2 regions of the Streptomyces sp. NBC_01012 genome follow, and region 1 is predicted to be linked to the other one. Evidence: riboswitches for the same ligand, from Rfam matches in the RefSeq annotation. Region 1 holds a riboswitch; the other holds the start of a gene.
The links. A riboswitch is a leader RNA that binds a small molecule or an ion and turns the genes downstream of it on or off. The one in region 1 is predicted to bind glycine.
Positions count from the first base shown of each region.

Region 1 (4,410 bases):
CCGGCCGAGCCCCACGGGGCTGCCGAGATCGGGCCGACACCGGTGTCCGGACCAGCGGCGGGCTGGAGCGGGTGGTTGGGGAGGTACGGCGCCAGGTGGGCGCGCACACCGACGGGTCCGACACCCGGGCCGCCGCCGCCGTGCGGGATGCAGAAGGTCTTGTGCAGGTTCAGGTGGGAGACATCGCCGCCGAAGTGGCCCGGCTTGGCGAGACCGACCAGCGCGTTGAGGTTGGCACCGTCCACGTACACCTGGCCGCCCGCGTCGTGCACCTCCCCGCAGATCTCGGCGACGTGCTCCTCGAAGACTCCGTGCGTGGAGGGGTAGGTGATCATGAGGACGGCGAGCTCGTCGCGATGGGCCGCGATCTTGGCCCGGAGGTCCTCTATGTCGACCTCGCCGTCGTCGGCGGTCTTCACCACGACGACCTTCATGCCGGCCATGACGGCGCTCGCGGCGTTGGTGCCGTGCGCCGATGACGGGATCAGACAGACGGTGCGCCGGTCGTCGCCGTTGGCCCGGTGGTACGCGCGCACCGCGAGCAGCCCGGCGAATTCGCCCTGCGAGCCCGCGTTCGGCTGGATGGAGACGGCGTCGTAACCGGTGACCTCGGCGAGACGCTCCTCCAGCTCCCTGATGAGGGTGAGGAAGCCCTCGGCCTGCTCGGCCGGCGCGAACGGGTGCAGCGCGCCGAATTCGGGCCAGGTGATCGACTCCATCTCGGCGGTCGCGTTGAGCTTCATCGTGCAGGAGCCGAGCGGGATCATGCCGCGGTCCAGCGCGTAGTCGCGGTCGGCGAGCTTGCGCAGGTAGCGCAGCATGGCCGTCTCGGAGCGGTGCTGGTGGAAGACCGGGTGGGTGAGGATCTCGTCGCCGCGCAGGAGCCCGTCGGGCAGCGCGTCGGCCGCATCGGCGTCGATCGTCTCGATGTCCCCGCCGGCCCCGAAGGCCGCCCAGACGGCCTCGATCCGGCTGCGGGTGGTGGTCTCGTCACAGGCGACGGAGACATGGTCGGCGTCGACGAGCCGGAGGTTCACCCCGCGCTCACGCGCGTCGGCGACCACATCGGCCGCGGTGCCCGGCACACGGACGGTGAGGGTGTCGAAGTACGCGCCGTGCACGACCTCGCTGCCCGCGGCCCGCAGTCCATCGGCCAGGATGGCGGCGTACCTGTGGGTGCGCCGGGCGATGGTCCGCAGCCCGTCGGGCCCGTGGTACACGGCGTACATACCCGCCATGACGGCGAGCAGCACCTGGGCGGTGCAGATGTTGCTGGTGGCCTTCTCGCGGCGGATGTGCTGCTCGCGGGTCTGCAGCGCCAGCCGGTAGGCCTTGTCGCCGTCCGCGTCGACGGAGACGCCGACGAGTCGGCCGGGCAGGCTGCGGGCGAACTTCTCGCGCACGGCCATGAAGCCCGCGTGCGGCCCGCCGAAGCCCATCGGGACACCGAAGCGCTGGGTGGTGCCCACCGCGACGTCCGCGCCCAGTTCGCCGGGCGAGGTGAGCAGCGTCAGGGCCAGCAGGTCGGCTGCGACGGAGACGATCGCGCCCAGTTCGTGGGCCTGGTCGATGACGGGCTTGATGTCGCGTACGGCACCGGAGGCTCCGGGGTACTGGAGGAGCACACCGAAGACACCGCGCTCGGCGACATCGGCCGGGATGCCATCGGTGAGATCGGCGACGACGACCTCGACACCGGTGGGCTCCGCGCGGGTCTCGATGACCGCGATGGTCTGCGGCAGGGTGTCGGCGTCGACGAGGAAGACACCGCCCTTGACCTTGCCGACCCGCCGCGCCAGCGCCATGGCCTCGGCCGCGGCCGTGCCCTCGTCGAGCAGCGAGGCGCCCGAGGTCGGCAGACCGGTGAGGTCGGCGACCATGGTCTGGAAGTTCAGGAGAGCCTCCAGCCGCCCCTGCGAGATCTCCGGCTGGTACGGCGTGTAGGCCGTGTACCAGGCGGGGTTCTCCATGACGTTGCGCAGGATGACCGGCGGGGTGAACGTGCCGTAGTAGCCCAGCCCGATCATCGGTGCGAGCACCTGGTTACGGTCGGCGAGGGTACGCAGCTCGGCCAGGACCTCGGCCTCGGTGCGCGCCTGCGGGAGATCCAGCGCCTCGGCACTCCTGATCACGTCGGGCACAGCGGCGGCGGTGAGCTCGTCGAGGGAGCCGTAGCCGACCTGGGCGAGCATCTTCGCCTGGGCCCCGGCATCGGGCCCGATATGGCGCTGCTCGAACGGAATGCCCTGCTCCAGCTGGGAGAGCGGAGTGCGACGGGGGGTCATGTGGAGGCCTCCTGGTCTGTGACGACCTGCGGGGGGAGCCACGGCGTGGCTGCCCGAACGGCCTCCCCCTCTGTCATCTCGACCTGAGAGCTTCACCGGCACGCCCTGGGGCATCCCGGCTTTCACCGTCGGTGAGGACGGTGCCGGCGCGGCACGTGCCGCACGGTCCCGCCCTGCTTTCCAGAGTGACCTCGTCCGTGCGGTACGGGGGCCTGAGAGATTCCGGGGAGGAGTTGCTCCTTCGGCGCCCCCGGATCGCTCCGGAGGACTCTCCCGCACAGGGTCAGCAGCCTCTTCCAGCCTACCAGCGGGGTACGGGCGGGCCGTCTCGAGTGGCCGACTGCCCGGATCTGTCCTTTCGTAGTGCCTGTGGAGCAGCCGCGACCACCTGATGCAGCCATGACCAGTGGGAGGCACCGTGCAGACGGACATCGATCCGCGCAGCCTGATCGGCCGCAAGGCCTTCGACCGGCAAGGTGCCAAGATCGGAACGGTGGACGAGGTCTATCTCGACGACGCCACCGGGGTCCCCGAGTGGGCCGCCGTACGCACCGGGCTCTTCAGCCGGGACGCGTTCGTCCCGCTGGAGCCGAGCGAATTCGTCGACGGGACGCTCGTGATCCCCTTCGAGCGGGCCCTGATCAAGGACGCGCCCGACTTCGGTGTGGGCCGCCATCTCTCCCCCGAGCAGGAACTCCAGCTCTACCGTCACTACGGTCTCGACACCTCCCCCTCCGACGGCACGGGCCCCGACAGGGACTTCGGCAAGCTCGCCGGCCACGAGGAGTAGTCCACCGGGTCGCGCACCAGGCGCAGCGGTTCGGCCGTCCGCAGCTGCGGATCGTCGACCCTGAACGTGCGCACCCGGCCGGGCGGCGACCATGGTTCCTCGAAGCGCACGGTGACCCGGCCGACACCGCTGCCCTGCACCCAACCGTGGCCGTGCACCTCGTGCCGTACGTCGTGACCGGCCGGCCAGCGCCGCGAGGCCAGGGGCTCCTCGCTCCCGCTCCCGCCCGCGTCCGCCCCGGCGGCCGACTCCTCCCCCGCGTGCTCCCCCGCCGGCTCCCGCTCGTCCGGTTCCGGGGCGACGGCAGCGGCGGACTCGTCGGCGGCGTGCCGCGCGTCGGCCGCCTGCGCGAAGAGGTCCTCCTGTGTGAAGTCCGCCAGGCCCGTGACACCGACTCCGAGCAGCCGGACGCCGCCGGTCGTGTCCACGGCCTCCAGAAGCCGTGCGGCGGCCTCCCTGACCACCGTGGGGTCGTCCGTGGGGCCGCGCAGCGTCTCGGATCTGGTGAGCGTCGAGAAGTCGTAGCGGCGGACCTTGAGGACGACGGTGCGCCCCGACCGGCCGGCGCCCCGCAGCCGCTGGACGCACCGGTCCGCGAGCCGCTCCACCTCAGACCTGACGCGCACACGGTCGTGCAGGTCCACGTCGAAGGTGTCCTCGACCGACACCGACTTGGCGTCCCGCTCGGCGACGACGGGACGGTCGTCGTGGCCCAGGGCCATGCGGTGGAGCGCGACGCCGTGCGCCTTGCCCAGCAGCCGCACGAGCTCCGCCTCACCCGCCTCCGCCAGGTGACTGACGAGGGTCATCCCCGCACGCCTCAGATGGTCACCTGTGGCGGGCCCGACGCCCGGCAGGATGCGCACGGACATGGGCGCCAGGAGCTCCCGCTCGGTCCCCGGCTCGATCAGCAGCAGCCCGTCGGGCTTCGCCTCCTCCGAGGCGATCTTGGCCAGCATCTTGGAGCCGGCCAGACCGACGGAAGCACTGAGTCCGGTGACCGCCGCGATCACGGTGCGCAGCTGCTCGCCGATCACACGCGCGGACGCCGAGTCGTCGGCGACCCCGCCTGCCTCCAGGTCGACGAAGGCCTCGTCCAGGCTGAGCGGCTCGACGAGCGGCGACAGCCGCCCGAGCAGCTCCATCACCTGGTCGCTCACCGTCCGGTAGAGCGCGAAACGCGGAACCAGATAGGCCGCGTTGGGGGCGAGACGCCTGGCCTGCGCCATCGGCATCGCCGAGTGCACTCCGAAACGCCGCGCCTCGTACGACGCGGTGGCGACCACGCCCCGCGTCCCCAGGCCGCCCACCACGACCGGCTTTCCGCGCAGGCTC
Region 1 is NZ_CP108688.1:6,874,101-6,878,510, reverse strand. It holds gene gcvP (aminomethyl-transferring glycine dehydrogenase) at 1-2,285, opposite strand, end outside; glycine riboswitch at 2,476-2,571, opposite strand; gene OG623_RS30720 (PRC-barrel domain-containing protein) at 2,704-3,075, shown strand; gene OG623_RS30715 (DNA polymerase IV) at 2,997-4,410, opposite strand, start outside.

Region 2 (4,410 bases), 4.7 Mb from region 1:
TCGTGACGACGTGGGCGTGCGGCACCGGGTTGGGGTGCAGGCCCGCGGCGACCAGGCCCGCGAAGTGCGCCATGTCGACCATCAGGTACGCGCCGACCTCGTCCGCGATGCGGCGGAACGCGGCGAAGTCCAGCTGACGCGGGTAGGCGGACCAGCCGGCCACGATGAGCTTCGGCTTCGACTCCTTGGCGAGGCGCTCGACCTCGGCCATGTCCACGACGCCGGTGTCGTCGACGTGGTACGGGACCACGTTGTAGAGCTTGCCGGAGAAGTTGATCTTCATGCCGTGGGTCAGGTGACCGCCGTGGGCCAGATTGAGGCCCATGATCGTGTCGCCAGGCTTCAGCAGCGCGAACATCGCGGCGGCGTTGGCCTGCGCACCCGAGTGCGGCTGGACGTTCGCGGCCTCGGCGCCGAAGAGCGCCTTGATGCGGTCGATCGCGATCTGCTCGACCACGTCGACGTGCTCGCAGCCGCCGTAGTAGCGGCGGCCGGGGTAGCCCTCGGCGTACTTGTTGGTGAGGACGGAGCCCTGCGCCTCCATGACCGCGACCGGAGCGAAGTTCTCCGAGGCGATCATCTCGAGGGTGGACTGCTGACGGTGGAGCTCGGCGTCGACGGCGGCGGCGACGTCCGGGTCCAGCTCGTGGAGGGAGGAGTTGAGAAGCGACATCAGTTAAGTCCCTAAGGTCTCAGTTGCCGGAGAACGCGGTGTACTCGTCGGCGGAGAGAAGGTCGTTCGGCTCCTCCGCGACGCGCACCTTGAACAGCCAGCCGCCCTCGAAGGGAGCGGAGTTCACCAGCGACGGGTCGTCCACGACGTCCTGGTTCGCCGCGGTCACCTCGCCGGTCACCGGCGAGTACAGGTCGCTGACCGACTTGGTCGACTCCAGCTCTCCGCAGGTCTCGCCCGCGGTCACCGTGTCACCGACCTCGGGGAGCTGGGCGAAGACGACGTCACCGAGCGCGTTGGCCGCGAACTCGGTGATGCCGACCGTGGCCACGCCGTCCTCGAGGGCCGACAGCCACTCGTGCTCCTTGCTGAACCGCAGCTGCTGGGGGTTGCTCATGACCTGAATTCTCCTGTACGCGGGGGAGTGCTGATGAACGATGGTCTTACGGTGTGAGACAGGACTGCGTCACGTGCGCTGCGCGCGCCGCGTCACTTACGGCGCTTGTAGAAGGGCAGCGCCACGACCTCGTACGGCTCGTGCGTGCCCCGGATGTCGACCGCGACACCCTCGGTGCCGGGTGCGGCGTGCGCCGCGTCCACGTACGCCATGGCGATCGGCTTGCCCAGGGTGGGCGACGGCGCGCCGGAGGTCACCTCGCCGATGACCTCGCCGCCCGCGACGACCGGGTAGCCGGCGCGCGGCACCCGGCGGCCGTCGGCGATCAGGCCGACGAGCTTGCGGGGCGGGGCGGCCTCGGCCCGCTCGGCGGCGGCGGACAGTGCGTCGCGGCCGACGAAGTCACCCTCCTTCTCGAACTTCACGACCCTGCCGAGGCCCGCGTCGAAGGGGGTCAGCGCGGTGGTCAGCTCGTGCCCGTACAGCGGCATGCCGGCCTCCAGGCGGAGCGTGTCGCGGCAGGAGAGCCCACAGGGGATCAGCCCGTACGGTGCGCCGGCCTCCGTCAGGGCCTTCCACAGCTGCTCGGCGTGGGCCGGGTCCACGAAGAGCTCGAAGCCGTCCTCACCGGTGTAGCCCGTACGGGCGATGAGGGCGGGGACACCGGCGACCGTTCCGGGGAGTCCGGCGTAGTACTTCAGTCCGTCCAGGTCGGCGTCGGTGACCGACTTCAGTACGGCGGGGGAGTCGGGTCCCTGGACGGCGAGCAGCGCGTACGCCTCACGGTCGTCGCGCACCTCGGCGTCGAAGCCCCCGGCGCGTTCGGTGAGGGTGTCCAGGACGAGCTGGGCGTTGCCCGCGTTGGCGACGACCATGTATTCGGCGTCCGCCAGGCGGTAGACGATCAGGTCGTCCAGGATCCCGCCGTCCGCCGCGACGATCATCGTGTAGCGGGCCCGGCCGACGCCGACGGTGGCGATGTTGCCGACCAGCGCGTAGCTCAGGAAGGCCGCCGCCTGCGGACCCGTGACCGTGATCTCACCCATGTGCGAGAGGTCGAACAGGCCGGCCCCGCCGCGTACGGCGTTGTGCTCGTCGCGCTCACTGGCGTACCGCAGCGGCATGTCCCAGCCGGCGAAATCGGTCATGGTCGCGCCCAGGGAACGGTGCAGGGCCTGAATAGGGCTTTGGCGCGCAGCGCCTTCAGGCAGGGTGGTGGCGGGCGACGGGAGGGCGGTGCGGCGGGGGGCGCTCGGGGCAGTGCTCATGGGCATGACTCCAGGGCATGACGACAGGGGATGGTTCCCTCCCCATCTGTCATCGGAACCTGAGAGGTTCGCCGAGAGCCCCTGGAAGGGTCCGGCTTGCACCTTGGGTGGAGCCGCGGAGCGGCCCGCTTTTCAGATCTGCCTCATCCACGCGGTACGGGGCCTGAGAGATTCAAGGGAGGAACTTGCTCCTTCGGCGCCCGGCGCACACGGTGTCCGGGACTCTCCCGCGCGGATTCAAACGGCCGGTATGCAGTTGGCGGGGTCATCATCGCACGCGTTGGGCAAGATTGCCTTTTCTTTACACTTCACGGGTAGCGCGGTGGGCGACTCGGCAGGGGGACGGCGATGACGTTGCGGGGCCATGCGGCGACCGAGGGGGCGTTACCCGGTGCGCCGCCCGGTGCGCTGCCCCACCCACGGCCCGGCGCGGCCCCGCCGGCGCCCGCGGTGCGTGATCTGCGGGGCGGGGGCCGCGGCGGGCCGGGCGCCCTCGACTTCGCCGCGGGTGACGTGGTGGTGGTCTCGGGGCTGCCCGGCAGCGGGAAGTCGACACTCATCCGCCGGGCGGTCAGGGGGCACGCGGTCGACTCGCAGGACGCCAGGGACCGCTGGGCGGCCGTCCTGCCCTGGTTCGTCCCGTACGCCCTCTACCGCCCCCTGGTGCGCGCCGCGCACTTCGCCGGACTGCGGCGGCGCCTGCGCTCGGGTGCGTCCGTCGTCGTGCACGACTGCGGCACGCAGCCCTGGGTGCGGCGCTGGCTGGTGCGTGAGGCCCGGCGCCGGGGTGGCGAGCTGCATCTCGTCCTGCTCGACGTCGCCCCGGGGGTGGCCAGGCAGGGGCAGCGGGAGCGGGGGCGGCGGGTGTCCGGATACGCCTTCGCCCGCCACCGGCGGGCGTTCGCCCGGCTGTTGCGCGACACGGAGACCGGACTGCTCCCGCCGGGGTGCGCCTCGGCGGTGCTGCTCGACCGGGAGGCGGCCTCGGGGATCGGCCGGATCTCGTTCCCCCGGGCGCGGCTCCCACAGGGGTAGGTCCCGTGAAGCCGGCGCCGGCGGGGAGCGCTTCCCGGTGGCTCCCGGGGGATCACCGCGGGCGTCACTGTTCGCATACGCACTGTTCGCATACGCACAGTTCGCATGCGTCCGGCGGGCCGTCCGGTATCTGGACGGTGCGGTGGACCGGAGCGTCGCGCCCGCCGGCGACGCCCCCCACGCGCGGCGGACCGTCTAAGGTTTCAGCCGCACCACAAGGCGAGAAAGGGACACAGACACCGTGGACATTCCGGCTCAGGCCCAGGCCCCGTCGCATCCGTCGCAGGGGTGGCCGGCCAACGAGCTCGAAGAAGTGCTCAGCGCCTCCATCGGCGTGCCGGGGGCGGGCGGCAGGCTCGTCGAGGTGCTCGGCCGCAGCCAGGTCTGGGTGCCCCTGCCGAACGGCGGAGGGCCGGACAGCATCGGTCTCGACCTGCCCACGGTCGACATCGACGGCGGAGCGTACGTCCCCGTGTTCAGCTCCGAGGCACAGTTCCTCCAGTGCGTCGGCTCCCATCTCTCCTTCACCGTCGCGCCCGCGCGTGAGTTCGCGCGTGGGCTGCCCCCGCAGCTCGGTGTCGCGGTCAACCCCGGTGGTGCCGTCGGGGTCCCCCTGCCGCCGGCCGCCGTCGCGGAGCTCTGCCGGGCCGGACGCACCCCGCTCGACGGCCCCGCGAGCGGCGGCCGGGTGCGGATGTACGAGCCGGACTGGAAGGAGGACCCCGTGGACTTCCTCTCCGCGGTGTCCGCCGAATTCCAGGCGACCGGCGTGGTGAACACCGCGCGCCGGGCGCTGGCCAGCATCGAGGGTGAGAGCCCCGTGCTGTTCGTCGGCGTCGAGTCGCCCACCGTGTGGGAATCCGCGGCGCAGAGCGCCCCGCTGGACGCCCTGGGCCGTGCGCTGGGCCGGGTCCAGGTGCCCTGGCCCGTCAATCTGGTCCTGCTCGACGCCGCGCAGGACCCGGTCGGCGACTGGATGCTGGAGAAGGTGCGCCCGTTCTACCGGCGCGACGCGTACTGAGACGCGTACTGAGCGG
Region 2 is NZ_CP108688.1:2,178,498-2,182,907, reverse strand. It holds gene glyA (serine hydroxymethyltransferase) at 1-673, opposite strand, end outside; gene gcvH (glycine cleavage system protein GcvH) at 693-1,070, opposite strand; gene gcvT (glycine cleavage system aminomethyltransferase GcvT) at 1,163-2,338, opposite strand; glycine riboswitch at 2,481-2,578, opposite strand; gene OG623_RS09450 (AAA family ATPase) at 2,687-3,373, shown strand; gene OG623_RS09445 (enhanced serine sensitivity protein SseB) at 3,615-4,394, shown strand.
Region 2: it holds a riboswitch for glycine, as region 1 does, so the genes downstream of both, gcvT (glycine cleavage system aminomethyltransferase GcvT) here and gcvP (aminomethyl-transferring glycine dehydrogenase) in region 1, are expected to answer to the same signal.